DNA from 3 places in the Enterococcus sp. AAFC-DPL-5182 genome. Region 3 is predicted to be linked to each of the others. Evidence: riboswitches for the same ligand, from Rfam matches in the RefSeq annotation. Region 3 holds a riboswitch; each other region holds the start of a gene.
The links. A riboswitch is a leader RNA that binds a small molecule or an ion and turns the genes downstream of it on or off. The one in region 3 is predicted to bind magnesium.

Region 1 (8,514 bases), 750 kb from region 3:
ATAAAGCAGCGCCCGAAAACTCTATCCCGTCCTTCCAACAATCTGATAGTTGGGGAATTGAAACGGATATTTGGCTAACAAAGGATAAACAGTGGGTGATCATGCATGATAGAACAGTTGACCGAATGACAAATGGTAAAGGGAAAATCAGTGATTTGACATTAGCTCAGATAAAAGCCTTACGCATCGATCAAGGATCAAATAAAGAAAATTATTCCCAAGAACAATTAATTGTTCCGACACTAGAAGAGTTTCTAACGATCATGAATAATAAACAGAGTATTCCTTTTATTGAAGTTAAGGCAAAGAATCTTGAACCGAGCGATTATGATCATCTTGCAAATTTAATTACTTCCTATGGTATGTCTAATACAGCGGTGATCATTTCGTTTGATTATCCAAATTTAGTGGAAATGAAAAAACGTCTTCCAGACACTCAGGTTCAATTGTTAGCTAAAACTTTAGATGAACAAATGATTACTCAAACGAGTAGTTTAGGTGGGAAAGCTGGTCTAGATATCAAATATGATAGTGTAGTGAATAGGCCAGACTTAATTGCTAAAGCTCAAAGTAAAGGATTGTCTGTTAATTTATGGGGAGTGCCTCAAAATGAATTTAAAAAGATGGAGGCATTAGGGATAAATAATTTAACAACGGACTATGACTAAGGAGTATTTAAGCCTTTTTGTAAAGGAATAGATTCATAAAAATTTTAGGATGGTTCATGTTTTTTATTCTGTCATAATGGACGATAAGCAAAAATAATTGCTTACTATTTTTTAGGAGGATAAAATCCATGAAAAAAATTATTTTAGGAACAACAATCTTATTTTGCTCAGTTGCTCTAGTAGGATGCGGTAAAAATGCGGAAAAGAACAATGATAAATCTGAAGGATCGTCGTCCTCCAGAATTGAAAAAAGTAGCAGTTCTCTAGAATCAAGCAAGAAAGATAAGCACGAAAAAACTTCGGAATCGAAAGAAGTTGGCAACAAAACTACAGAGTCCGTAGTAAAAAAGAAAAAGTAAAAAAACTGTTTAACAGGGGATAATGTAGAATCTACAAAATGATTTTTAAAAGTAGTGACTGAGTTGGTTTGTAAGGATGTGAGTGGGGATATAACTCAAAGAGTTATATCCCCACTCATATTTTTTTTAAGAATCAGTGTGTGAAATTCATTAAAAAGAAGTATCAATAAAAGATGATAATACTTGTTTTAGTTGATTTCCAATATATTTATTTTTAAGATAATAGATCGACATCACTCTGAGTGGGAGGCTTTCATCATTTATAGAAATGATGTCTAGATCATCCAAATGACGTTGTAAATATTGTGGGACGATAGAAAAAGTATCGGTGTTTTTTACCATGTAAAGAATCAATTCAGTGGTATCAACGTGAATATCCATTTCTTGAGATCTTGATGGGAGACTGTTTTTCATCCAATCATAAATTGTTTTCGTTTCAAGAAATGTTTGATTAAAGAATACAAAAGGATAATTATCAAATAAGTCTAGACTAATTGTTGCATGGTCGAAAACTGGGTGGCCTTTTCGCATGATGATTTTGTATTCATTTGAATAAATATCTATTTTATTTATCGTATCAGGTACATTTTTTATGGAAGGGCCAATTCCAATATCCGATTCTAATGTTTCGAGTGAGTGAAAGATATTATCTGAAATAATTGTATTGATTCTCAAATATTTATATTCTTGAAACAATGCTGAAAGAGTCTCATTTAATTTGAATTCTAGATCGTTTAAAAAAAGAGAAACATTAATCGTAGTTAATGCAGATTCTTTTGAAAAGGAGAGGTCATTGATCTCATCGCAAATATAGAACATTTCTTGTTTGATACGCCAACAATGACTTTCTAGTATTTTTCCAGCGGGGGTGAGTTGACATTCTTCTTTAGCTCTAAAAAATAGCGCTGCCCCGATTTCATCTTCAAGATTTTTTATTTGCTTACTTAATGCGGCTTGTGAAATGCCGAGATGATTGCTGGCTCTAGTGAATTGTTTTTGTTCGCAGAGTGTTAAAAAGTAGTTTAAATGGGTTAATTCCATGTTCTTTTCTCCTTTCAATTTGTTGTTAAAAAATAAATTGAAGTTGTTCGATTAGATCTTTATGTGCTTTTGAGAGAGGTAGGTCTGAATGATAACCAATAGAAATATTTCTGAAAGGTCCATCAATGATCTCGACTGATGTAATACTTAAATAATTCGGAATGGAATCTGCCAATGAGTAAGGAAGAAATGCCACGCCAAAGTCTTGATCGACTAAATTCAATATTGAGATTGTTGAAGGTAGTTCGTAACATTGATTATCTTTAAGTTCAGGATGGTTTATTTCTATCCAAGTTTTAATTATGTTCTTTTCATAGATTTGTTTTGAATAATTTATTAAAGGGGTTTGCAGTAAATGCTCTACTGACAATTCGTTTAGATAAGATAGTTGATTTTTTTTGCTAATGAAAACAACGTAAGATTCTGAAAAAATCAAACTACTTGCTATTTTAGAATTCTCTTCTGATAGAATACCGACTGCTATATCGATTTCTTTATTTTCCAGAGCTATTTCAAGGTTGTCGTAATAGCCATAATCAATAGAGGCTAATGGATATTTTCGGTGAAAGTCTGTTAGCATTTTTGCAATCAAATAGTCAGTGTCAGCTAAATTTGTTCCGATTTTGATGGTTGCTGTTTCTCCAGTATGGACAAGTAAATTGATTTCTGTGACAGCCATTTCAAATTCTTGAAAAATTTTCTCCCCTCTTTTTTTTAAAACAAGACCCTCAGGCGTTAAGGTGTTATTGCCGTAATCTCTCGTTATCAGTTGGGCGTTTAGCTCCTGCTCTAATTCTCGAATATGTGTGCTTAAATAAGGCTGAGAAATACCTAATTCCTCTGATGTTTTTGTAAAGCTTTTGTTTTTGCATAATGCTAAAAAATAGTCTAATTGTTTTAATTTCATTTGCTCATCTCCTTTACTCTGTTGAAAATAAATGCTGGTTCTCTTCAAGATAAAATAATTTGAGATGAAATAGTCATTTTTTTCAAAAAATATACAAAAAATTAATAGTATTTTTTTATTTTGAAATAATGACTGTTTTCTATAAAGGAAAAGAGCCCTTTTAATTGGTAATAGCCGACCAATTAAAAGGACTTTTATCAGTATTAGCTTACTGATAGGGAATAGTGAACAATTAGTGAATAGGTTGTTTCTTAGTTTAGTATAATTTTCTTTGGCCAATAGAGCCATTCTGTTTTATTTATAGTGCTATTCTTTTTTATGAAATTTGAACAATGAACTTTGGAAATATAAATCCCACTACGGGGGAAAGCCGAAGTGGGATCCATCAGAGCTTACTTTGTAAAAAGGAGTATGGATGTTACATAAACGAACTTGGGAGATTCGTTTATACAAATATAGTAAATAAAATGAACTGAATAAACTATTTCTTTTTTGTCATAGAAGTATTCTTTTTTATAAATGATTTAAAAAGGAAGATGGCGAAAAAATTACATTCAAAAAAAGTTATACAGGTATCGTTTTTTTTGTCTATAAATGTAAGGCATAATTCATTAGAATAACAGTGTAATTCTTCTTGTTAGGCGAGGCTCCTATACAAACACAGGCTACTGCCCAAAAATGTCGAGAGACGCCAATGGGTAGAACAGGAACTGTCGAATTAAGGCTTTTCTTAAGGTAGCTAAAAGCTTGGGCTTTTTACGTTGTATAGTGCCAAAACTCAACGATTATGGAGACTCACGGCAAAGCGGGCTGAGTTTTCAGTGCGCTTTTTTGTGTGGAAAGGATGTGGTGACGGTGCCAGAAGATAGTTCGATAAGCCAGAGATCAACTAAAAGAAAAGAGGATAATCTAGATGCAAAAAGAAATGAAGAACATGATCCATGAAAAAGCTTATCAAAAGATAGCGAATTTATCTATCGATAAAGTTTTAGAAAGCTTTTCCTCTTCGTGGGATGGCTTGAAAGCCCGAGAAGTTCAACACTCAAAAGAAAAATTCGGTATAAATAAAATTACAGATAATAAAAAAAAGTCCTTTATTTATACTGTGATAAAATCCTATGTCACACCATTTACTGTTGTATTGATGATACTAGCAACTATCTCGTTTTTTACTGAATATGTGTATGCTGAACCAAGTGAGAAAGACATTACTGGGGTTTTGATTATGGTGGTCATGGTTTTGTTAAGCGGCACTATGACTTTAGTTCAATCAGTGAAATCAAGTAATGCAGTCAGTAAATTACAAAATATGATTCAGATCACAGCGACTGTTACCAGAGAAAATAAAGAAATGGAAATACCTGTGGACGAAGTTGTTTGTGGTGACTTAGTTAATCTTGCAGCAGGAGACATGATTCCTGCAGATTTGCGGTTGATTCATGCGAAGGACTTATTCGTTTCACAATCAGCGATGACAGGAGAAAGTTTTCCAGTTGAAAAAAAAGTCAAAAATGTTACTTCTACAAATAATAATAACCAAACAGATTTTGATAATTTATTGTTTTTAGGCAGCAATGTCGTTAGCGGCAGTGGTGTTGGTGTAGCTGTTCGGGTTGGGGATAATACACTCTTTGGAAAAATTGCACAAGATGTTGCAGATGATGAGAAAAAAACAAGCTTTGAATTAGGTGTAAACAAAACGACATGGTTATTGATTCGTTTTATGATGGTGATTACGCCAGCAGTATTTTTGATCAACGGAATCACAAAAGGCGATTGGGGTGAAGCCTTAATGTTTGCTATTGCAACGGCTGTAGGGCTTACACCAGAAATGCTGCCAATGATCGTTACGACTAATTTGGTCAAAGGTTCTAGGGATATGGCAAAAGAAGGAACGATCATGAAAAACGTCAACGCGATTCAAAATTTTGGTGCCATGGATATTTTATGTACGGATAAAACTGGCACCCTGACACAAGACAAGGTCATTTTAGAATATCATTACAATACCTCATGCCAAGAAGATCGGGAAGTATTGCGTTCTGCTTTTTTAAATAGTTATTTCCAAACTGGTCTGCGTAATTTAATCGATAAGGCAATTATTGAAGCATCATCGAAAGAGTTATCTATCGATGAAGAAGATTATTTTAAAATTGATGAAATTCCTTTCGACTTTAATCGTAGAAGAATGAGTGTTGTTATTAAAAATAGAAGATCGAATCAAAGCTTTTTGATTACTAAAGGAGCAGTTGAAGAAATGCTACAAGCATGCTCTCATATCAATCAGGCTGGAGATGTTGTTCCGATCACACCAAAAATAAAAAAACAAGTATTGAAAACAGTGAAGGAATTAAATGAAGATGGTCTGAGAGTCTTAGCGATCGCAGATAAAAAAGTCAACAATCAATTAGATGACTATTCTGTTGCAGATGAACAGGAACTGATTTTACAAGGGTATCTCGCTTTTCTAGATCCTCCTAAAGAAACGGCTGCTGCTGCTATTCAAGCATTAAAAAGTAACGGAGTTTCTGTAAAAATTCTAACAGGTGATAATGAATTAGTAACACGTTCAGTTTGTAAAGAAGTTGGTCTGGGGACTGAAAAAATGATCGATGGTTCAGCAATTTCTAAATTATCTGAATCAGAACTAGAACAGATGGTCAATAAATATACTATTTTTACAAAAGTAACACCTGATCAAAAAACAAAAATTGTTAAAGCGTTGAAGAAAAATGAACAAACAGTTGGCTTCATGGGGGATGGAATCAATGACGCAGGAGCTATGAAAGTCTCTGATGTTGGAATTTCTGTAGATACGGCAGTTGATATTGCAAAAGAATCGGCTGATGTGATTTTGCTGCAAAAAGACTTAATGGTTTTAGAACAGGGGATTATTTCTGGACGCAAAGTCTTTAGTAATACAATGAAGTATATCAAAATGACAGCAAGTTCAAATTTCGGGAATGTATTTTCTGTTATTCCTGCGAGTATTTTTTTACCATTTTTACCAGTTGCGCCGATTCAATCACTATTTTTGAATTTGATTTACGATACATCTTGCATGTCGGTTCCGTGGGATAACGTGGATAAAGAGTATGTCGAAAAGCCTAAGAAGTGGGAAGCCAAATCAATTGGTTCATTCATGAAATGGTTTGGACCGACAAGTTCTGTTTTTGATATCGTTACTTATCTATTTATGTATTTTATTATTTGTCCAACTATCTTAGGCGGTGGATTTTTCTCATTAGCAGCCGATCAGAAACTCTTATTTATCGCTATTTTCCATGCAGGTTGGTTTATTGAGTCTTTATGGTCACAAATGTTGGTACTTCATATATTGAGAACGCCAAAAATACCATTCCTTCAAAGTAGAGCTTCAGGCATCTTGACGCTCGTCACTTCAGTTGGAATTTTAATTGGAACAATTTTGCCGTTTACGAATTTAGGAGCAAGTATTGGTTTTGCACCACTTCCAGGAAATTACTTTTTTTACTTGATTCCAACAATCATTGCGTATTTACTCTTAGTAACAGTGATCAAGAAAATATATATAAGAAAATATCAAGAATTACTCTAGTCAGAAAATACAGAGTTTTAACTGGGCTATTCTATCAAATATCAGACACTTTGATTTCGCGGGAGATATCAAAGTGTCTGTCTTTATTGTATAGTGTCATTACTTTTAAAAGGGGAGCGGAAGAATGAAAAAGCGGGAAATTATGAAGCAAATTAAAACATTTTATCATTGAGTGTGGTAAGATAAGAGACGTCTTCTATATGATGTAAAATAGCAAGACACTCTAAAGTGGAGGAAGAAATAAATTGAAAAACAATTCTAATAGCACCTCAGCATATATACATATTCCGTTTTGCGAACATATCTGTTACTACTGTGACTTCAATAAAGTTTTTTTAGAAGGACAACCTGTAGATGAATATATTCAAAGTCTTTTAAAAGAAATCCGATTAACGAAAGAGCACTATCCAAGCAATGATACCAAAACAATTTACATTGGAGGGGGAACACCTACATCGTTATCGGCGAATCAATTAGCAGTTTTATTAGAAGGTGTACGAAACTTACTCCCTTTTGATCCTAAAAATGAATTTACAGTGGAAGCTAACCCTGGAGATTTAACACAGGAAAAATTACATGTAATGAAAGAATATGGTGTGAACCGCTTGTCTATGGGCGTACAAACTTTTGATAATCAATTGTTGAAGAAAATTGGAAGAAAACATACAGCTGAAGATGTGTACGAAACGATGAAATTTTTGGAAAAAGAAAATTTTTCAAATGTAAGTATCGATTTGATCTATGCTTTGCCTGGACAAACACTTGAAGGATTCCGGGATACGTTGAAACGTGCGATCGAACTTGATTTACCTCACTATTCATTGTACTCACTAATTTTAGAAAATAAAACAATGTTTATGAATTGGGTTCGTCAAGGGCGCCTACAGTTACCAGATCAAGAAGTTGAAGCCCAAATGTTTGAAGAAACGATCATCGCAATGGAAAAAGGCGGCAGACATCAGTATGAAGTGAGTAACTTCGCATTAAAAGGCAAAGAAAGTCAGCATAATTTGATTTACTGGGATAATGAACACTATTATGGGTTTGGCGCTGGAGCAAGTGGCTATTTAGGACATACTCGCTATCGAAATCACGGACCAATTCAGCATTACCTAAAACCTTTACGTGATGATCAGTTACCAACTGTTGAAAAAGAGATACTAACATTGAATAATCAGATGGAAGAGCAACTTTTCTTAGGATTGCGCAAAAAAGATGGTGTCTCTAAAGCGCAATTTAAAGAAAAATTTGGTGTTACGTTAGAGCAAGTTTATAAAGAAAAGATCCCTAAATTGATTGAAAAGGGGTTATTATTGGAAGATGATACGTCTATTCAACTTTCCGAAAAAGGCTTATTTGTTGGAAATGATGTTTTCGAAGAGTTTCTAATCGACAAAGAATAAAAAAGAAAAAGTACAGAGCTGTTTTTGAATAAAAACCCTCTAGTGCTTTTTTTTTATCATCGTTTAGCACTCGATGATAAAGAGTGCTAAAAAAGTGTGTTTTTCTCTTGACAATTATACAAGATGTTGATATATTAATAATTGTATTAGCACTTAGATGCCATGAGTGCTAATGAAGGGTGGTAACTATGATAACGGAAAGACAAAAGAATATTTTGCGACTTATCATCCAGGGATACACAAATACAGGAACTCCTGTAGGATCAAAGAAATTGATGGAAGAAGGAATTAAATCAAGTTCTGCAACGATTCGTAATGATATGAAAGCTTTAGAAGAACATGGATTATTATTAAAGACACATTCTTCGTCTGGTAGAATTCCTTCAATGGATGGTTATCGTTATTACGTGGATCATTTACTAAGGCCGGCTGAAGTTGAACGTGATGAGTTAGAAACGATTCGTCGTTCTTTTGGCAAAGAATTTCATGAAATCAATGATATCATTGAACAATCGGCTGAGATCCTTTCAGATTTGACTAGCTATACAGCATTTTCGTT
Region 2 (8,514 bases), 770 kb from region 3:
AAGAATTAGATAAAGAGTCTAAAGAATTAGGCATGAAGGTCCCTTCTGGGGCTGGAACTGTTTCCGATAAAATTGCTGCTAAAGTTTTAGCTAAAGGTGGAATGGAATTATTAAGTAAATACGTAAAACTTCATTTTGCAAATACGGAAAAAGCAAAAAAAATAGCCGCTAAATAGAAACACGCCTAAGACAAATTGAGATACTGTCTTAGGCGTTTTGCTATTCTGCTTCTTGAATTTCTTTGTCTAGATCAGCGTAGTCAATCGCTGTGTGAATAAACGTTTCATCATTTTTAGGAAAATGCTGCAACAAGGAATCCATTGGTTCAATTTCAACTATCCCGGACTCCAACTCAAAATCCATTAAATGTCCACCAAAAGTCTGCTCATCATCAATAAAATGTAAATGAAAATCTGCCGCTGCAACACCTTGAAATAATTCAGGTGTAAAAAAGCCCACAACAGTTCCTGCCAAATCTTCTTTAATAAATTCAGGTTGTTCTTTGGACACTTCAACTAAACGTTTATAAGGTTTTTCTTGCTTAGGCATCGCGCGAATATGGACTTTTTTGAACTGACCATGAATTTTGATTGCATGAAAAAGATTTTCACTCTTCAAATGCTCACGGACCAATCTATTGATATCAAAATTAGTTATAATCTTGTTCACCGAAAAAGTAATGATCGGTTTAAAAGTAGTTACGGCAGCATACGGCGTTTCCTGTTGCTCATCTATCACAATCAGTGCGCCATCTTCTCGGCCTTGATAGGCTTTCCCATTTAAAATAATCAATTCGCCATCTAGACCAGATAATGTGCCAATGCCAAAATCGCCTCTTTTCAAAATATTAGCAATTGTTTCAGTACCATCCATCAAGCCTGCCATTAAAGCTCCTAATGTCCCGTGCTGATATAAGACTGCTTCTTTTGTCATTATTCTCACCCTTCTAATAAAACTGATCTGGCAAAATTGTTTCACCAAGTTTTTCATTGTCTTGATAATCAATTGGAATATCAATAACTACCGGACCTTCCGTTTTGATTCCATTTAAAATAGCTGCCCTCAACTCTTCTACATTCTTGACTCTTACCCCTGTTGCACCAAATGCTTCAGCGTATTTCACAAAATCAACCGGTCCAAAATCAACACCAGAAACTCTATGATATTTTAGCTGTTCTTGAAATTCGACCATGTTGTAACGTCCATCATTCCAAATCAAATGAATGATATTCAACTTTTTACGCACAGCTGTTTCAAGATCTTGAGCTGAAAACAAGAATCCACCATCACCAGAAACTGATACTATTTGTGTATTTGGACGAACCAGTGCCGCTGAAACAGCCCAAGGCAGCGCCACCCCTAGTGTTTGCATACCATTGCTAAAAAGTAAATGTCGTGGTTGATAACTTCTAAAATGACGCGCCATCCAAATATAGTGGCTGCCCACGTCAACAGTGACCGTCATTTCATCAGTGACAATACTTTGCAGTGTTTCAATGACCTCCAAAGGGTGCAGCAAACCATTGTCTACTCGTTCTTTCACATCATCTCGTTCCACTAATCTTTCATGTAATGTATTTAAATAATCGATCGCTTTCTCTGATACTATTTTAGCTTCAATACTAGGCAAAAGCACTGTTAATGTTTCTGCAATATCCCCAATCAACTCTCGTTCGGGCTGGAAGTATTGGTCGATTTCAGCTGGAGTATCATCGATCACGATGATTTTTGCCTCTCCTTCAGCATTCCAATTTCTAGCCTCATACTCAATTGGATCATATCCCACAGCAATGACTAAGTCACTACGTTTTAACAACATGTCACCTGGTTGGTTACGGAATAATCCGATTCGTCCAAAGAAATGGTCCTCTAATTCTCTAGAAATCACCCCCGCTGCTTGAAACGTTTCAACAACTGGGATTTTGGTCTTCTCAACGATTGCACGGATCGCTTTAGCTTCTTTATCTGTAGAGGCTCTCATCCCAATAAGCAATACAGGCAACTCTGCTGCTTGAATTAATTTTGAAAGATATTGAATATCCTCTGATGAAGCTGAACCAATTTTTGGATCACTCAAAGGTTTGATGCCTACGGATTTTACTGCGCCATCGACAACATCTTGAGGAATACTGATAAAACTAGCTCCTTTTTTCGAAGACTTTGCCAATCGGTAAGCATTTGCTAGAACTTCCGAAATAGTCTCTGGATCTTGAATTTCCGCACTGTACTTAGTGATCGGTTCAAATAAAGCAGCATTATTCATACTTTGATGCGTTAATTTTAGTAAATCTCTACGTTTCACTTGACCGCCTATTGCCAATACCGGATCACCTTCTGCCGTAGCCGTAACTAATCCAGTTGCTAAATTACTTGCACCTGGACCACTTGTCGCAACTACTACTCCTGGATTTCCAGTCAATCGTCCCACCGCTGCCGCCATAAAGGCAGCATTTTGCTCATGACGCGTTACTATCAATTCAGGTCCATCATCGACTAAAGCATCAAACAAACCGTCAATTTTTGCTCCTGGAATCCCAAATACATAATCGACACGATGATTTTTTAAACTTTCTACAATCACTTCAGCACCATTTCTACTTTTTCCCACCATCTGTTACACTACCTTTCAAATAATGTTACATAATTTCAAAATCACTTATACAAAAGGGTGAATATTAAAAAAAAATACAAAATCGTTCATCACAATAGTACAGTTAATCAACCTGTATCACTTCGTTATTATAGCATGCGATCTTTTATTTGTTTAATGATTTGTTTGCTAAAACAAAACTGTAATCAATTTTTTATATTCCTTGTTTACTTATTCTCCATATCAATATAAGTTTAAGAAAAAATAAAGAAAATATTTAGGCTAAACGTATAAATGGACGAGTTTTCCAACGCTTGTTTCCCTACTAGTTCAACGATAGATCAAAAATCGTTACTCTATCCAGGACTAGACTTATTATGAAAAACTTAATACTTATCTAGTTGACTTTACTAGTGATATTCACTATATTTAGAGCGATCTGAATAACTTGTTAGGTGAGGCTCCTATGGAAACACAGGCTACTGCTCAAAAATGTCGAAAGACAGTAATGGGTAGGACAGGAATTGTCGAATTAAGGCTTTTCACAAAGTAGCTAAAAGCTCTGCTTTTTACGTTTCATAGTGCTAAAACTCAACGATGAGAATGATGAAAAGCTCTATTTGTGCTGAAATCAATCCCCCTTCGCTGAGTTATTCTAAGCGGAGGTTTTTTGTTTTGATAAATAATGTTGACAGAATTCTTAATTTTTTGGAGGTGGATATACAAATCGAAGAAGAAAATGTCTCTTCATAATGACATGGTATAGAGATTCTTCTTTTATTTCGAATTTACTGTGATTCATTATTTTTAGTAAATAGACTTTTTTATCCCCCATCTAAATCAATTCCTAAAGCCAAACTTTATTTGATGATCAATTAAAATGATTAGCGAGGAATAAAAAATGAAAACAGGAATGAAATTTTTAATTTGTATGATTCTTTTTGTTCTCTTGATTTTTACAGGAATCGGGAGTTACACGGCAATCAATTTTCATAACGGGAAAAAAATAGCTCAATCTCAAGTGAACAAGAGCAAAAATACTAATTTTTCTGGTGATCAACAGACAAATATGAAAGAAATCACGATTATGTTAATTGGTGATGATGGTCGTGAAGATGATGAAGATGGCGGACGCGCAGATACTTTGATGGTCGCCCACTATAATAGTGAAACTAAACAACCAAAATTAGTCTCAATCATGAGAGATTCTTATGTATCAATACCTGGTCATGGATTAGAAAAAATCAATGCAGCTTATGCCTATGGTGGAGCAGAATTAACTAGAAAAGTCCTTAATGACTCTTTTGGATTACCAATCAATTATTATATTTCAGCTGATTTTAATAATTTTATTCGGTTGATCAATGAGCTTTATCCAAAAGGGATTGAGATCGATGCGGAAAAAGATATCAATTTAGACAATGTCGACATCAAAAAAGGCAAACAAACCATGGATGGTAATACATTGTTACAGTATGCTCGTTTTAGAATGGACGAAGAAGGTGACTTTGGTCGTGTAAGAAGACAACAACAGGTCATGGACGCCCTGGCAAAACAATCTAAAGATGCCGTTTCCTTCTTACAACTTCCAAAAATTGCTGGTGAAGCTGTCGGTTACTTAGATACAAATATTCCTACTGACCTTCTAGTAGACTTGGCAAAAGATTTTCTAACAGGGAACGTAAAAAGTCTTGAAACATTATCTGTACCAGTTAAAGGGAGCTGGTCATTTAACGATTACACTGATGCAGGCAGTGTATTAGAAATAGACGAGAAACAAAACCAAGAAGCCATTCATAGCTTCTTGAGTGATGGAGCTGCAAAATGAAACAAATGAAGAGATTCTCAAAGATGCATTATTTAGACTTTTATATTCTGATCCCTTATTTTATCTTATGCGTCATTGGCATTCTAATGGTCTATAGTTCAAGTTCTTATCAACTATTAGATAGTGATCTTGGAACTTCTAGTAAAGCAATCAAGCAAACCATGTATTTTCTTTTTAGTATCGTTTGTATGAGTTTTGTTTATCGAATTAACTTGGCGGTTCTTCGTAAACCTAAAATGATGTATTTTATTTTGACCATGACCTTCCTATCCATTATCGCTTTACCGTTTATAGGGACCAGTGTTGGCGGCGCCAAGCGTTGGATAAACTTGGGGGTGCTTTTGTTTCAACCATCTGAGTTAGTTCCTTTAGTAATCGTTCTTTATTTGGCTTCCAATTTAGCTAAAACGGACACACTTGTCCCATTTAGATTCAAGGATCATAAACGCTCACTGCTAGTCGCTATTTTCTTTATGTTTTTTGTGGCTTTGCAGCCGAATATCGCTGGAGCATCAATGATTTTCATTCTTGTTTTAGTCTTGTTTTTATCTAGTGGACTTTCTCCTTGGTTTATGTCGATAGCTTTAATTGGTTTTGTTGCGATAAAACGGTTAGGAACAGTTCTTTTATTGTCGATTCCAACAAATTGGATGCCACAAAAATTCGGGTATTTAGTGACACGTTTTGAAGTGATGCAAAACCCTTTTATCGATCCAACTGGTAAAGGATTTCAAACGTCAAATGCCTACTATGCTATGCATAATGGCGGTTTTTGGGGATTAGGATTAGGCAATAGTATTCAGAAAAAAGGCTTCCTTCCAGCTCCTGATACAGATTTTATTTTTGCTATTTGTATCGAAGAGTTGGGCTTGATTTTTTCTTTAGGGATTTTATTTTTAGTATTTTTTATGGTTGCTCACTTATTCTTACTTGCAATAAGATCAAAAAATCTTTATTACTCTTATCTTTATATTGGTTGCGGAATGTTGCTTTTACTTCAAGTCGCTGTAAATGTAGGTAGTTTGTTAGGTTTTATTCCAATGACTGGATTGACCTTCCCCTTCATCAGTTATGGTGGATCTAGCTTACTGATACTGAGTATTACGCTTGGCATCGCTTTGAATGCCCGCGCTACAGAGATTAGAGAAACCACTAGGCAACAGGGAGGTATGGCATGAGAAAAATGTTAAATACCAAAAACGAACCAGTGAATTACGCCCTTCTCTTGCCTGTCTTTCTTTTGATATTAGTCGGTTTCATTGCTCAGTACGGTGCATTCCATGCAGACCCTTCTGTTGAATCAGTTGCACCTTTATTGAGGAAACAACTTTTATGGACTATTTTAGGTATTGTCACAATGTTTGCTACAATGTTCATTCCGATAAAATATTTATGGAAATTTACTCCTGCCCTTTACGCTTTATCGTTATTTGTAATGAGTTTACTTATAAAATTTCATGACCCAATAATGGCAGCCGCAACAGGTACCAAACGTTGGATTCGTATAGGACCAATTTCCTTTCAGCCATCAGAATTCATGAAATTAGGCTATATTTTGATGTTGGCCTATATTGTTACGAGAAGAAGACAAAAATCGTCGAATCCTTCAACTTTAAAAGAAGATTTTCGCTTATTAGGTGAATTATCACTTGTCAGCCTCCCTGTTTTTGCTTTAATGTTTTATCAAAAAGATTTTGGGACAAGTTTAGTTTTTATTTCTATTTTTCTTGGTATGGTACTTGTTTCTGGTTGCTCTTGGAAGATTTTAACAGTCGGTTTTGGGATTTTAGGTGTAATTGGCGTCAGTGGTATTTTGTTGGTTTTAACTGAGCGAGGACAAACAATCCTTTCCTATCTTCATTTTCAGCCATATCAGTTTAATCGGATCCATGCTTGGCTCAATCCTTTTGAATATGCGGATTCAATTTCATTTCAGCAAGCTCGCGGTCTGACTGCTATTGGGTCTGGAGAGATGTTGGGGAAAGGTCTGTCGAATTTACAAATCTACGTTCCTGTTAGAGAATCTGATATGATTTTCACTGTAATTGGTGAGGCTTATGGTTTTGTCGGTACTTGTGCGTTGATCCTGTTATTCTTTTATCTAATTTATCAAATGCTGATCTGTACGCTAAATGCAAAACGTGAATTTTATGCGTATATTACGACGGGTGTGATTATGTATTTCTTGTTTCACATTCTTGAAAATATCGGGTCTAATATTGGTTTGCTACCTTTAACGGGGATTCCTTTGCCTTTTATTAGTCAGGGCGGTACAGCTTATTTGGCTAATTTTATTGGGGTTGGGTTGATTCTTTCGATGTATTATCAGAAGGAGAAGATTTAGCTAGGGACTGTTTATTTGAATTAAAAAATAAAACGATGAAGTGAGCTTTTAAAAAGTTGCTTCATCGTTTTATTATATATTACCGGCTATCTCCTTTTCTTTCCAATTTATTCTAACTCCGTTATCCACTAGTAAAACACTTGATTTTTTAACAGATGGTATTCACTAAACAAAAGAAAAAGCTGAACCCTCTTATATCGAGGATTCAGCTCTCATTAAATTTCTATTCTTCTTCTTCCGCCATGAACGTATTGAAAACTTCTTCAATCATATCCCATTCAGCATCTGTTTCGATTTGTTGTAATTCGCCTTCTGTTCCTTCGTTGTTTTCGATGTATGCATAAGCTTGCAACTCAACATCTTCTTCTTCTGGAACACCTGCAGGATAAAGAAGTACGTAATTTTTACCGAATTCTTCTTGTCCGTCAACTGTTAATAAAATCTCATATAACGTTTCGTTTCCTTGTTCATCAACTAACGTAATATGTTCATGCCCTTCGTGATCGTGATCATGGTTATGTTCTTCTGCCATTTGTCTTGCTCTCCTTTTATCTTATACTTGTTGTTTAACAAGTTAGTTTAAATTTTATTGCCAGCGCCATCTAAATAATTTTGTAAAATCATGACAGCAGCTACTTTATCGATTACTTTTTTTCTTTTCGCTCTAGACGTGTTCGCTTGTTCGACTAACATACGTTCTGCCTGAACGGTGGTCAAACGTTCATCTTGATACGTAACAGGGAGTTGAAACATGTCTTCGATTTTTTTTCCATAAGCCATCGACGCTTCAGCTCTTGGTCCAATCGAGTTATTCATATTCTTTGGTAATCCAACAACAAAACGAGTCACTTCATATTCTTTGACTAATTCTGCCAAACGTTCAAAGCCAAATTCTTCCTGTTCTTCATTGATTCGAATGATCTCTACACCTTGTGCCGTCCAGCCAAATGGATCACTTACCGCGATTCCTACTGTCTTAGAGCCGACGTCAAGTCCCATTACTCTCATCGAATAGTGATTCCGTGATCGGATAAGTAATATTTAACCAGCTCTTCCATGATCTCATCCCGTTCGTGACGACGAATCAAATTTCGAGCGTCTTGATAACGAGGAATGTAGGCCGGGTCTCCAGAAAGCAAATAGCCCACAATCTGATTGATCGGATTATATCCTTTTTCCTCTAAAGCCTTGTATACAGTAGCTAGAGTCTCACTTACTTCCTTCTTACGACTGTCATCAAAATCAAAACGTACAGTTTCATCTGTAAAACCCATTTATCTACACCTCACTTTTATTCTATTCATACACATTCATTCTACTAAAAACAAGGCGAAACTACAAACAAAACTTAACATTTTCTGCTATATATTAAAGATTTCCTTTAATTTTATCAGAATCAGAAGATTATCAGCCAAATAAATTGGTTTTAGTCTCAAAATGAAGATGACTTACTCACTATTTTTACTACGAGTTGTTTTTTTATTGTATACTAGTTTAAAATGCTTGGATACAAATTAAGGGGTTTTTTTATGTTTGTTTGGATTATCGGTAGTATTATTGTGTTATTGATCAGTTTGTTTCGGATTTTATTAAAACAATCAAAAAAACCGACAGGATTACTCGGCACATGGATGATGCGTCTTTGGAATGGTGTGTATCTCCCTTTAGTGAAATGGACAATGACCAATCTCAACTTGAATGATCAGATAAATATTTTAGATATTGGTGTTGGCAATGGCGCTTCTAGTGCTT
Region 3 (8,514 bases):
CGAATAAAAACTTCAATATCATAGTTGGAACTTCAGAGGATTCTCCTATAGTTGATGAAGAAATCAAGGGACTCTATGTTATAGGGAATCACGAATTATCTGATGTACTGCCAAAAAGCCAAAGTAAAGAAAACGAAGAATGGAAGAAATGGACTCCTTTTTTCAAAAATAAATGGTTTCAAGATCTTATGCGGAATCCAGATGATTCTTGGTATCAACTGCCTATAGGCAATCATATCTATTACGAGTGTGTAAAAGACGAAATTGAAAAGCGGTTTCCTAAAATGAACGTGTTAAATAATAGCAGTTTTGTTCATAATGGTATTCGCTATATCGGACTGACAATTCCAGTTGTATTAGTGAGACGAAAAAAAGCACAACAAAAATTTATCTTAGAGGCATTAAATCACCTATTAAACAAAGACCATGATATTCCAACCGTAATTGTTTCACATGCACCTTTATTTAATGAACTAAGCATGCTTTCACCAGACAGTACGGCATATAAAAAAGACTATGTTTGCTCAGAGCTAAAAATTGAAAAGCTCTTTGAAGAGTACAATATAATTGGTGCTATTCATGGTCATCATCATATACCAGCATCCTTTGGCCGATATAAAATGGTGCATTTTGCAGGAAAAGAATTGTTTGTCGTTTGCTCGATCTATTCTAAAATAAACACGGGATTTGAGTTGATGAATTTACTAAAGAGTGAAAATTAGCACTTAGTGATCTAGCTAAGTGCTTTTCTTGTGTCTAAAAAGTAAAAATACTTTAATAAAAGAATAATAAATATTTTAAGCTTACTTATTGTAAGTTCTCTTTTTGCATGATATAATAAACCATCAATTAAAGGAGGATACAAAATTAATGCAGTTAAAAAACGCAACAAGCACGAGTCTTTTATTACTAAGAATAACGTTAGGGATTACTATGGCAATACATGGTATAGCAAAGTTTTCAGATTTAAAAGGAACGACTGATTTCTTTGTTAGCTTAGGTCTACCAGCTTTCATGCCTGTAATTATTGCACTGATCGAAGTTGGCGGAGGTATTTTTATGATTATTGGTTTACTAGTACCTTTGGTTTCACTAGGTTTTATTGCTATTCTAGGCTCAGCTATGTTTATGTTAAAATCTGGAAGTGGTTTTGTTGGTGGCTATGAATTAGAGTTGTTGCTAATCGTTATGTCAGTAGTATGTGGTTACTCACATTTCAACAAAAAAATTATTCAATTCATACCGCCAGCTTAATTTAAATAAAGGTAATATGAATTAAAGCTATAATGAAAAAAGCAGTAAATCGATTTTTATTTCGATTTATTGCTTTTTTTAATATATTAGATTAAGAATTTTACCTTCACTCAGTTGATATGAATAAAGTATTTTAGTGAAACATATTCAAAATGAGCATGTTGTAGCGCGTGCTAAACTATAAAAAAGCTTGTCAATCAGATTCAATGACTAAAGATTTTTAAATAAAACCGTATTCATTTAATTTTTTGAGCCAATCCTATTGACATCAAAAGCTATTTGCGTTAATATCAAACAGCATTAGTTACTAACACTGTTAGCTATTAATGGTAGAAGTAACTATTTTGAAAAAAGGAGGAGTCATATGTCATTCGCAGAAGAGGCCGAACAAGAACTTATGCGTCTAATGGTTCAAAATCGACATAGCGCATTTAGTAGACTAGAAAAGAGCAATCAAGGTGAAAGTATTGTTATTAAGTTTCTACATCGTTATGGGGAGCCAACTAGCCCAAAGCATCTCGCTGAATCATTGAATTTATCTAGCGCTCGTATCGCCGTTGTCTTAGGAAGTTTAGAAAAAAAAGGACAAATCGAACGGAAAATGGATCCAGATGATCGCCGCCGTATCAACGTTACGCTAACGGAGTGCGGGAAAAAAGCAGCAAAACTGCAAAAGAAAGAAATGCGCGATAAGATCGTTCAGGTTTTTAAACTAATGGGAGAAACAGACACCAAACAGTTCATCGAGCTAACTGCGAAATTCGTAGACTACTCCCAACAAATTTCCCAGAAAGAGGAAGGTGACCAATAGTGAAGATTTTCAAATATCTCGGCAAATACTGGTATGCGGTCATCGCAGTTCTTGTGCTTTTAGTCGTACAGGCAAATAGTGATTTAAGCTTACCAAAATTAACATCGGGAATCGTCGATGTCGGTATTCAACAAGGAGGGCTTGAATATTCTACACCTGAAAAAATCAGGAAAACAACTCTTCAGGGCATCGAAATGTTCATGACAGACGATGAGAAAAAAACAATTGAAGACAACTATAAATTAACGACTGAAAAAATTGATGGAAAAGAAGTTGAAGTTTATACATTAAATCTTCAAGACGGTATGACCGAAGCTAAGTTAGCTGATATCTTTAATCTACCGATGATGATGCTTGCTTCCGCTCAATCTAAAGATTCATCTAGTGGTAGTGAAGCAAAAGCAATTATCGACGATTATAAAGCAGTTGGAGAAGATGCTGCTAAAGCAAAACAGCTTGGTGAAGAAGCAACAACATTAGGAGAACAAGCAAAAGCAGCAGGTGCTGCGGCAGCCTCAGCAACAGATAGTGCTACAGCAACTGAAAAAGGGACTGAAGCTCAAGAGTTGGCTGCAAAAGCACAAGCAAAAGGTGCAGAAGCGAAAGCGTTAGCTGACTCAATCAAAACAACGACAGATGCTATGCCTGCAAAAGTCGAAGCCGCTCGTAAAGAGACTAAAAACAGCTTAGGCGATTTAGGGGCAGATTCAATGAAAACAGTAGGGATTCAATTGACCCTTGCTGAATATAAAGCACTAGATATGAATACGCAACAAATTCAAACAGATTATATGGTCAAAACAGGAACTAAAATGGTTCTCTTAACCCTTGTTTCTGCAGTGGCTGCAATCATTGTTGGGTTGATCGCCTCATTAGTAGCAGCTTCTGTTGGGCGAAACTTGCGAGTCGGTCAATATGAACGAACATTGCAATTTTCAAATACTGAAATGGAGAAATTCTCTCCAGCTTCATTGATTACACGTAATACCAATGATATCCAACAAATGCAAATGGGAATCGTAATGATCATGCGTATCGTGTTATATGCACCGATATTAGGTATTGGCGGGATTTATAATGTCTATCAAACAGGAACAGGTATGGGCTGGATCGTCGGTGTAGCTGTCGCAGCAGTTCTAGTGTTAGTCCTAAGCTTACTCGTAACAACAATGCCTAAATTTAAAGCATTACAGAACTTAGTGGATAGAGTCAACTTGGTTTCTCGTGAAATCATCACTGGATTACCTGTTATTCGTGCATTTTCACGTGAAAAATTCGAAGAAGAGCGTTTTGATGTTGCGAATACGAATTTAATGAAAACTCAATTATTCGTTAACCGTGCAATGTCTATTATGATGCCAGTCATGATGTTATTGATGAATGGTATTTCAGTTTTGATCGTTTGGGTCGGCGGACATAATATGAATAACGGTCAATTACAAGTTGGGGATATGATGGCCTTTATTACGTATACGATGCAAATCGTTATGGCCTTTATGATGTTGTCAATGGTTTCAATTATCTTACCTCGTGCTAATGTTGCTGCTGGTCGTGTGGAAGAAGTTCTCGAAACAGAACCAACGATCAAAGATCCAGAACAACCTAAAGATGACCATGACTTCAAAGGTGAAGTGAAATTTGAAGCGGTAGAATTCCGTTACGGCGATGCGGATGAAGATGTCTTACATCATATCAATTTTACGGCAAAACCAGGTCAAACAACAGCGTTGATCGGTTCAACAGGTTCAGGCAAATCAACGATCGTTAACTTGATCCCACGTTTGTTTGATGTAACAGGTGGGCGAATTACGATCGATGGCATCGATATTCGTGAGATGAGTTTGCATAAATTACATGAAATCATTGGATTTGTGCCGCAAAAAGGGATCTTATTCTCAGGTGATATTGCCTCAAATATCAAATTTGGGGATGCAAATATCTCGGATGAACAAATGCGAAAAGCAGCTGAAATTGCTCAAGCTGAAGAATTCATCGATTCAAATGAAAAAGGCTACGATCGGGAAATTTCTCAAGGTGGAACGAACGTTTCTGGTGGACAAAAACAACGATTATCCATCGCTCGTGCCTTAGCGAAAAATCCTAAAATCTTGATCTTTGATGACTCATTCTCAGCACTGGATAATAAAACAGATGTGGCGTTGAGAAAAGCCTTATCTGAAAATATCAAAGGTGCGACGCAAATCATCGTTGCTCAAAAAATCTCTACGATTCTTCACGCAGATAATATTATCGTATTGAACGAAGGTCGTGTTGTAGATCATGGAACACATGATGAATTAATGAAATCATCCACTGTCTATCAAGAAATTGCTCAATCACAATTGAGTAATGCTGAATTAGGCATAGAAGAAGCAGAGTAGGGAGGAGCGAAGAATAATGGCAGAACAAACACAAAATCGCCCTCGTGGCGGACGCGGACCTGGGCATGGCGCTCCAGTGGAAAAAGCCAAAGATTTTAAAGGAACACTAAAAAAATTAATCTCCTATATTGGTGCTTATAAAATACCCGTTTTCTTTGTAATGATCTTTGCAATTGCTTCAACCGTATTTAATATTTGGGGTCCAAAAATTTTATCCCAAGCAATCACAGAATTGTTTAATGGTTTAATCAAAAAATATCAAGGAACTGGCGGAATCGATTTTAATAAAATTGGTGGAATCTTACTCTTTATGTTAGGGCTCTACTTAGTGGCATCCGCTTTTGGGATCATTCAAGGTTGGATCATGTCAACGATTTCGCAAAAAATCACATATCGCATGCGTAAAGAAATTTCAGAAAAAATCAATCGTATGCCAATGAATTATTTTGAAAGTCGTACAACGGGTGAAGTCTTATCTCGTATCACCAATGACGTGGATACTCTAGGTCAATCATTAAACCAATCGATCACACAGCTGATTACATCAGTATTCACTATCATTGGTGTTATTGTCATGATGCTATCGATTTCTGTGCAAATGACAGGTATTGCGATTTTGATCGTCCCAATTTCAATGATCTTAATTTTGATCGTTGTGAAAAATTCGCAAAAATACTTTAAAACACAACAAGAATATCTTGGCGTGATCAATGGTAAAGTAGAAGAAACCATCGGTGGTTATAACATCGTACGTCTATTCAATGATGAAGAAAATTCACTTACAGAATTTAAAAAACAAAATGATGTCTTATTCAAATCAGCTTGGAAATCCCAATTTCTTTCAGGTTTGATGCAACCGATCATGAACTTTGTTGGAAATTTAGGGTACGTTGCAGTAGCGATTTTTGGTGGGATCTTAGCTTATAATGGCACGATCACGGTCGGAGATATCCAAGCGTTTATCCAATATGTTCGTAACTTAACACAACCTATTGCCCAATTGGCTCAAGTATCAAACTTACTCCAATCAATGGCAGCAGCAGCTGAACGTGTTTTTGAATTTCTTGAAGAAGATGAAGAAGCACAAACAGTACCAAATCCAGTTAAAATCGACAAAGCCAAAGGGATGGTCGATTTTGAACATGTTCGTTTCGGGTATACACCAGACAAAATCATTATCAATGATTTCAGTTCACATGTTGATCCCGGCCAAACAGTGGCAATCGTTGGACCAACTGGTGCAGGTAAAACAACTATGGTTAAATTATTGATGCGTTTTTACGATGTAACATCTGGCGCAATCAAAATCGATGGTCATAATATCAAAGACTTTAATCGTGCAGATTTACGTAAAAATATTGGGATGGTTTTACAAGACACTTGGTTATTTAAAGGAACCATCATGGAAAACTTACGCTATGGTCGTTTAGATGCAACGGATGAAGAAGTCTATGAAGCCGCGAAAGCGGCTCACGTTCATCACTTTATCCAAACGTTGCCTGGTGGTTACAATATGGAATTAAATGAAGAGTCTTCCAACATTTCCCAAGGTCAAAAACAACTTTTAACAATTGCCCGCGCAATCTTAGCTGATAAACCGATTTTGATCCTTGATGAAGCAACATCATCTGTTGATACCAGAACAGAAGGCTTGATTCAAGGTGCTATGAATAATTTAATGGCTGGTCGTACGTCATTTGTTATTGCGCACCGTTTATCAACGATCAAAGATGCGGATAAGATTTTGTATATGCAAGATGGCGATATTAAAGAACAAGGAACACATGAAGAATTACTTGCTCAAGGCGGTTATTATGCGTCACTTTATAACTCACAATTTGAAGAGTTAGATGAGTAAAATAGAGTATAGCAGAAGCAATCATCAATACTATTTTGATGATTGCTTCTGCTTGTTTACGGGTGCTATCTTTTTCAAATTTTAAATTAAGAAAAACTAAAGAGTCATAAAATAACTTGAAAATTTTTTTTACCAGCGTTACTATTTAACAAAATAAATAGATAAATAACCTTGTTAGGTGAGGCTCCTATACAAACACAGGCTATTGCGCAGAAACGTCGAAAGACGCCAATGTGTAAAACAGGAATTGTCGAATTAAGGCTTTTCATAAAATAGCTAAGAACTTTTCTTTACGTTGTATAGTGCTAAAACTCAGACGATGAGATTGATTGAAAGTCAAACGTCTTAGGGAAAGCATGTTTGGCTTTTTTCTTTTGGTGAATAAGAGTTTTCCAACTGTATACCGTTAGATGATTCACTACTGCCAATTAAGGGGCAAAATCATTTAGTGATCTATTTAGTTGTATGATATTCCTGTGAAAACTACTTGGAAATAATCTTTAACTTGGTTGTTTTACTGAATATATGAATGAAGGGATTTATCACATGTATACGTTGAAAGAAAAGAAATTTACTCCAGCAGTTTTAAGTGTCGTATTTTTTTCATTGCTAACCTTTTTAGTTGTAAAACAAGAATCATGGTTTGTTCAGTTAGATTCAGCGATTTATCACTTTAATTGGAAACCGAGTCAATTACTGACCAGTATTGTGGATTTAGTTGCCAAAAGTGCTACGATCGTGCCGATTTTTGTTGTTAGCTTGATAGTCTCATTTATACTTTGGCGAAATAAACATAAGTTATTGGCGGTTTGGCTAAGTAGTAATGTCTTAGTAGTCAGCGCTTTTGGATTTGTCTTAAAGCAGCTTGTGGCGCGGCAAAGACCAAATGTAGAACAGTTGGCTGAACGAACTTCCTATAGTTTTCCAAGTGGGCATTCGCTCTTAGCCATGTGCTTAGCTTGTTCGATGATCTTGATTTTACAAACCGTTTATTCAAAGGAAATGAAGCATTACAAGTTTTTAAAAAACACTTTGATCGTTTATGTTCTTTTGATTGGATTGAGCCGGATTTATTTACGAGTTCATTATCCAAGTGATGTGCTTGCAGGTTTTCTTTTAAGCTATACTTGGGTCAAGTTCTCTTTTGTTTTCTTGCAAAGAGTGTACCTTAATAGAGAATTTTCTACCCCTATTGCTAAAAAAAAGTTCATTCAAAGAACTATTTTAGGCACGCTAACAGTGCTTTTACTAGTCGTTGCTGGAGCTTCAGCTTATGGTGCTGCGGTGTTTCAAAAAGTCCAAAAAACTGCCGATAAAATGTATCAGCCACTAAATCGAAAAAATAAAGCCGCAGAGTTAGGAAATAGTGAACCTGCGAGTTTCTTACTTTTAGGTATCGCAAATGATTCTAAACGCAAAACAGATTTTCGAGCAAATACGATTATGGTGGTCACCGTCAATAATCAATTGAAGAAAACTACGATCACAAGTATTCCCAGAGATGCTTATGTCGAAATCATTGGGAAAGATGGCGTCTATGACAAAATCAATCATGCTCATTCCTTTGGTGGAGACGAGATGATGATCGATACGGTTGAACATTATTTAGATATCCCGATCAATCATTATTTTGTGATCAATATGGATGGTTTAGCAGCTTTAAGTGACGCAGTTGGCGGTGTCACCGTCAATAATGATTTTGAGTTTGATGCAGAAGGAATTCATTATCCAAAAGGGGAACAGCATTTAGGCGGCTGGGAAACATTACAGTATGCGAGAATGCGCTATGAAGATCCTTTAGGCGATTACGGCAGACAAAAGAGGCAGCGAGAGGTAACGATTCAGCTTACCAAAGAATTAACTTCGATGAAAAGTGTTTTTCGTTATCAAGAATTACTCGACATAATAGGAGAAAATGGTCAAACCGATATGACCCTGGATCAAATGACTCTTTTAATGAAAAATTATCAAAAAGCCTTAGAAAACATTGAAAGTTATCAAATGCAAGGGGAAGGATTTACAGGTGATGGCTATACTGGGGAAGAAGGGATTTCTTATCAGAGTATTTCAGATGAGGAAAAGCAAAAAATCACCACGGAATTAAAAAAACAATTGAATATAATGGATCAGTAAAAGAAGGAACTCGTTTTTTCAACTTCCAATTGTCAGATGTCTTTTTCTTTTGGTATAATCTGATTTATAGAAGTGGA

Region 1: it holds a riboswitch for magnesium, as region 3 does, so the genes downstream of both, mgtA (magnesium-translocating P-type ATPase) here and AC4BB7_RS07190 (phosphatase PAP2/LCP family protein) in region 3, are expected to answer to the same signal.
Region 2: it holds a riboswitch for magnesium, as region 3 does, so the genes downstream of both, AC4BB7_RS10845 (LCP family protein) here and AC4BB7_RS07190 (phosphatase PAP2/LCP family protein) in region 3, are expected to answer to the same signal.

Annotation. Positions count from the first base shown of each region.
Region 1 covers NZ_CM177101.1:2,300,773-2,309,286, reverse strand. The annotation lists gene AC4BB7_RS10770 (glycerophosphodiester phosphodiesterase family protein) at 1-668, shown strand, start outside; gene AC4BB7_RS10765 (hypothetical protein) at 797-1,027, shown strand; gene AC4BB7_RS10760 (LysR family transcriptional regulator) at 1,178-2,068, opposite strand; gene AC4BB7_RS10755 (LysR family transcriptional regulator) at 2,094-2,975, opposite strand; M-box (ykoK) riboswitch at 3,602-3,772, shown strand; gene mgtA (magnesium-translocating P-type ATPase) at 3,889-6,552, shown strand; gene hemW (radical SAM family heme chaperone HemW) at 6,798-7,955, shown strand; gene hrcA (heat-inducible transcriptional repressor HrcA) at 8,144-8,514, shown strand, end outside.
Region 2 covers NZ_CM177101.1:2,323,733-2,332,246, forward strand. The annotation lists gene rnhC (ribonuclease HIII) at 1-176, shown strand, start outside; gene budA (acetolactate decarboxylase) at 220-933, opposite strand; gene alsS (acetolactate synthase AlsS) at 947-2,611, opposite strand; M-box (ykoK) riboswitch at 3,031-3,200, shown strand; gene AC4BB7_RS10845 (LCP family protein) at 3,492-4,418, shown strand; gene AC4BB7_RS10850 (FtsW/RodA/SpoVE family cell cycle protein) at 4,415-5,596, shown strand; gene AC4BB7_RS10855 (FtsW/RodA/SpoVE family cell cycle protein) at 5,593-6,762, shown strand; gene AC4BB7_RS10860 (DUF1292 domain-containing protein) at 6,986-7,294, opposite strand; gene ruvX (Holliday junction resolvase RuvX) at 7,342-7,770, opposite strand; gene AC4BB7_RS10870 (IreB family regulatory phosphoprotein) at 7,767-8,036, opposite strand; gene AC4BB7_RS10875 (class I SAM-dependent methyltransferase) at 8,292-8,514, shown strand, end outside.
Region 3 covers NZ_CM177101.1:1,554,635-1,563,148, forward strand. The annotation lists gene AC4BB7_RS07165 (metallophosphoesterase family protein) at 1-722, shown strand, start outside; gene AC4BB7_RS07170 (DoxX family protein) at 871-1,254, shown strand; gene AC4BB7_RS07175 (MarR family winged helix-turn-helix transcriptional regulator) at 1,619-2,065, shown strand; gene AC4BB7_RS07180 (ABC transporter ATP-binding protein) at 2,065-4,446, shown strand; gene AC4BB7_RS07185 (ABC transporter ATP-binding protein) at 4,463-6,304, shown strand; M-box (ykoK) riboswitch at 6,468-6,635, shown strand; gene AC4BB7_RS07190 (phosphatase PAP2/LCP family protein) at 6,851-8,437, shown strand.